DNA from 2 places in the Rothia sp. HMSC065D02 genome. Region 1 is predicted to be linked to the other one. Evidence: predicted binding sites of a transcription regulator. Region 1 holds the regulator's gene; the other holds the start of a gene.
The links. The regulator HrcA, encoded in region 1, represses chaperone genes, less so after heat shock. The targets are predictions, from matches to a motif close to TTNGCACTCGNNNNNNNCGAGTGCNAA.
Positions count from the first base shown of each region.

Region 2: the regulator HrcA is predicted to act here: its motif matches at 979-1,005, upstream of groES (co-chaperone GroES).

Region 1 covers NZ_KV820092.1:494,701-497,165, reverse strand. Annotated here, with positions in the region: gene dnaJ (molecular chaperone DnaJ) at 1-588, opposite strand, end outside; gene hrcA (heat-inducible transcriptional repressor HrcA) at 686-1,786, opposite strand; gene HMPREF3016_RS09590 (DUF3097 family protein) at 2,017-2,465, shown strand, end outside.
Region 2 covers NZ_KV820089.1:78,634-81,098, reverse strand. Annotated here, with positions in the region: gene HMPREF3016_RS04465 (THUMP-like domain-containing protein) at 1-828, opposite strand, end outside; gene groES (co-chaperone GroES) at 1,074-1,361, shown strand; gene groL (chaperonin GroEL) at 1,491-2,465, shown strand, end outside.

The DNA of each region.
Region 1 (2,465 bases):
GGTGCCATATCCCTGACAGCTGGGGCACTCTACCTGCTGCATGACGGTTCCTAGGATGGATTGAACACGGCGCTGCATGAATCCCTGGCCATGACAGGTCTCACAGGTTTCGGGGTGGGTTCCGGGAGCGGTTCCTTTACCTTCACAGGATTTACAAGTGACGGCCGTGTTAAGCTCTACAGTCTTTTCGACGCCAAAAACTGCGTCTTTAAGGGATATCGAGACGTTGATAAGTGCGTCTTGTCCCTGGCGTACGCGGGATGCGGGACCGCTTTGTCCACCGCCTCCGGTAAACATATCGAAGAGGTCTTGGAACCCGAAACTTCCTGAGCCAAAGCCGCCGAACCCTCCTGCGCCTCCAGGGAATCCTGCACGACCCTGTTCATCGCCGGTAGCGTCGTAATTACGACGTTTCTCGTTATCTGAGAGTACTTCGTAGGCGAGGGTTACACGTTTGAATTCCTCAGCTGCCTCTTCGGATGGGTTAACGTCGGGGTGCAGTTGACGCGCCTTTTTACGGTACGCTTTTTTGATCTCTTCGGGGCTTGCATCCTTCGAGACTCCAAGAGTTGAGTAGTGATCGCTCACGTGTTTCTTCTATCCTTTTCGTACCGGAGTGCTCCGGATATGGTGTCAATATAAAATCGGTAAGTTTACGGGGTTCTGAGGAATTACTCGCACGATGTCATGATGCTCGTGTGCCTAAGACATGACCTAGATAGCGAGCTACCGCGTTCACCGCCGCAATGTTACCACGGTAATCCATGCGGACTGGACCCACCACGCCAAGTTTTGCCGTATGCTTCCCCAAGGCGCCTTCATTATCTGGTAAATGTTGTTTGCCGTATGAAACTACAACGGGTGAATCGTATTCACCAGTGACAATAGAAGCTCCTTGAAGCGCTTGCTCCGTATTCTCGTGACCGATCCTTACACTGTACCCGGCTTCTTGAACCGATGCGTGAGACAGCACGCGAAGCAGCGTAACTTGTTCTTCGAGCGCATCCAAAATGGGAGCTATGCTCGCCGAGAAGTCGTCGTGACTTCGTGCTAGGTTTGAGGTGCCAGAGATCGCGAAGCGAATATCTCGTTCAAAATAAGGTTGTGCTCGCAGATGATCCACGATAGCTTCGGTAAGCTCCGGAGAACGACCTCGCAACGCTGGATGATGCGCTTCTGGCAGCAATGCACTTATGTTTTCGAAGGGTAAACCCTGAAGCATTTTAAGCAGGTTTTCTTTAATCGCTGCAAGAGCTGACACAGTTTCATCATGCGATAAGGCTGTAGTCTCCGGCAATATCACGGTAACCCGGTGGATTGTGCCAAGATCACTGATAAGCAATGCTAAAAGCGTGCGTGAATCTAGGGGTACGAACTCAAGATGCAAGAGAGTTCCAGCGTTACGTGTTGGGTACTGGATAAGTGCTACCTGATGCGTGAGATGCGCAAGTGTTCGGGTGGCGGCTTCAATCATGTCTTCTACGCTGTGTGCGCTTTCAAGAATTTGCCGTAACGCCGAAACTTGGGTTGCAGAGAGAGCACGCGGCGCGGTTAGAGCATCGACGAAGAACCTGTATCCCTGTTCTGTAGGAATACGCCCAGCGCTGGCGTGCGGTGCGCTCAAAAGTCCCTGTTCTTCTAAAGCTGCCATATCATTGCGTATCGTGGCACTGGATACTTGAAGATGGTGGCGCTGTGCCAGCGTCTTTGAACCTATGGGTTCGCCTGTGCGCACGTAGTCTTCAACGATTGCCTGCAGTATGCGCATGCGGCGTTCGTGTGACATGGTACTCCTTGCGACCCTATCGGTGGTTAACAATCTGGAAAAGCATAATCTGGCACTCTTGTTGAGAGAGTGCTAAAAACTACTTTTATCATAGCCGGGTAACCCCTAACGGTACTAGTCTTTCGCCAGAAGCGAGTTATCAATACTTTAGAATTGGATGGGTTCTGCCAGAAGCTAACCTGCGGAAACCAGGCAATATCCGTGGTGCCGTTGTACGAAGGATGCAAGATATGAGTGAACGATACGCTTGGGGTGCACAAGATCTATCACGTGCCTCAATAAATAACAGGCCTGCTTCTCCTCGTCGGGTCGAGCTAAAACGCGGGATGGTCCTTGAGGATCTTAACGGGTGGGTTGGCGAAGTAGTGCGTGCCGAACGTATCGGTGGAGAAATATTTTTCGGGCTTGAAGACGCTCACGGACGGGTCAAAAATTTTCCTTTAGGAATCGGGTACTTTCTTGAGGGCGAACCGGTTGAGATTGTTGCCCCAACACCACGAAAGACCTCAGGGCGCAAAATTTCTCGTTCTGGTTCGGTAGCAGTTGAAAACGCTCCAGCACGGGTGGCGCGCGCATCCAGAATCTGGGTTGAGGGGCTTCATGATGCGGAACTCGTCGAGAAAGTGTGGGGCCATGATCTGCGGGTTGAAGGTATTGTGGTCGAGCCCCTTCATGGTGT
Region 2 (2,465 bases), on a different contig from region 1:
GCCTTCCTGCGCCAAAGCATTAAACCAAAGCACCAACTCTACGAGAGAACCCTCATGCTCAACCCACTGCGCCGTGACACGCGGATGCGGGTTCGCCTCGCTCCGAATATCCTCGGGGCGCGCAATAGCCTCATGCGGCATCCCTGGACCAAGTTTGACACCCATTGGAATACCGGTTTTGACCAGATCCACTACGAACGAAAGCGGGGGAGAATAGGCTTCTGGATCAAAAATACGTTCTGTACGGGATTTTACGACTCCGGTCAGATCACGTCTGGCCGGATCAAGCCAAATGCCCTGCACGACCTTGCCGTTGCCATCACGAAAACTCTCGGGGTTAAAATTCGTCACATCACCGACCACAACTCGTGAACCCGAAAAATCCGCCAGATTTGCGGCAGCAAAAGATGCCGTCAACGGGTCAAGCTCCACAGAAACAGTCGCTAAGGAAGCGCGCGCGAACTCCAACGAATCCGCGCCGATACCGCATCCCAGATCGGCAACCGAGCGAACCCCGGCACGGGCAAACACGGCCGCGTGCTCGGCAGCAACAACCGGTCGAGTCGCCTGCTGCGCGCCGTGCTCGGTCAAAAACATAGTGCGCGCCCTATCGCCGAACTTTGACAGCGCCCGAGTGCGCGCCTTAACAAGGCTGAGAATATTGGCGGTCTCATCGGGCGTGAACCCCTGCGCCCGCAGCCGCGTAACCTGTTCGAGCGAGTGCTCTTGACTATAGGGGAAAAGCGCATCCGCGGCATCTAACGCCTGCCGGGTAAAAGGCAGCTCGGACGGCAAGGCAAACGGCGGCGGGGGCACAAAATCAACCATAGGCTTAAGTGTAGTGGCATGAGCATATGCAGAAGGCTTGGATGCTGCGGCAGGTTCACGGGGCGCTCGCGTATTATCCTGTGCGCGAAACGCCGCCCTCGAAACGGCGCGCATTCTTGACCGGGTGCCGCCGGGATTCTAAAGTTGAATTTAGCACTCGAAGCGGTGCAGTGCTAAACGCCCAGGCACTAGGGCTAAACCGCTTCACAAATTTTTAAAAACGCTGACTAAAAAGGAGCATACCTATGGCTATTAAGCCCCTCGAAGACCGAGTAGTTGTCAAACTAGAGCAGGCTGAGCAGACCACCGCATCCGGTCTGGTTATTCCCGAAACTGCAAAGGAGAAGCCGCAGGAGGCTCGCGTAGTAGCTGTGGGCCCCGGCCGTGTGGACGATAAGGGCAACCGCGTTCCCGTCGATATCGCCGAAGGCGACGTAGTCGTGTTCTCCCGCTACGGCGGCACCGAGGTCAAGTACCAGGGCGAGGAATACCTGATCCTCTCCGCTCGTGACGTTCTGGCGATCGTCGACTAATTTCGCATGTATGCAGGATGCGCCGCCGGTTTCTCGCGCGGCGCATCCGCCATACACGACCTAGATTCGGCGCACGCGCGCCTTCTACGATATCGAACGCTCATAACCTTCAAGGAGTAGCGAATATTCATGGCTAAACAGCTTGAATTCAATGATGCCGCCCGTAAGTCCCTGCAGGCTGGCGTCGACAAACTCGCCGATGCGGTCAAGGTTACCCTCGGTCCACGCGGGCGCAATGTTGTGCTCGATAAACAGTGGGGCGCACCGGTTATTACGAATGATGGTGTCTCGATCGCCCGCGAAGTCGAGCTTGAAGACCCCTATGAAAACTTGGGCGCGCAGCTTGCTAAAGAGGTAGCCACCAAGACTAACGACGTTGCCGGTGACGGTACGACTACCGCAACCGTGCTGGCGCAGGCACTCGTGAATGAGGGCCTGCGCAATGTAACAAGCGGTGCGGCACCCGCAGAGGTGAAGCGTGGCATTGAGGCCGCCGTTGAGAAGGTCTCCGAGCGTCTGCTTCAGGATGCCCGCGAGGTACAGGGGCCGGAAGTTGCACATGTTGCCGCTATTTCGGCTCAGTCCGACCAGATCGGCGAGCTCTTGGCATCGGCATTTGAAAAGGTTGGTCAGGATGGCGTCATTATCATTGAAGACGGCTCCTCCACCGAGATTGAGCTTGACATTACCGAGGGTATGCAGTTCGACAAGGGCTACCTTTCGCCTTCGTTCGTGACCGATGTCGAGCGTGGAGAAGCGGTTCTTGAAGATAGCCTCATTCTGCTCTACCAGGGTAAGATCTCCACGGTTGCCGAGATTATGCCCCTGCTGGAGAAGGTCGTACAGGCGAAAAAACCGCTGACCATTATCGCCGAAGACGTTGATGGTGAAGCGCTGTCTACCCTCGTGGTGAATAAACTCCGCGGAACTCTTGACGTTGTGGCGCTTAAGGCTCCCGGATTCGGCGATCGCCGCAAGGCTATTATGCAGGATCTCGCCATTCTGACCGGCAGCATCGTGATTACCCCCGAACTGGGTATCGACCTGGCCCAGGCAACTCTCGAAGAAACCGGTTCAGCGCGCCGCGTGACCGTCACCAAGAAC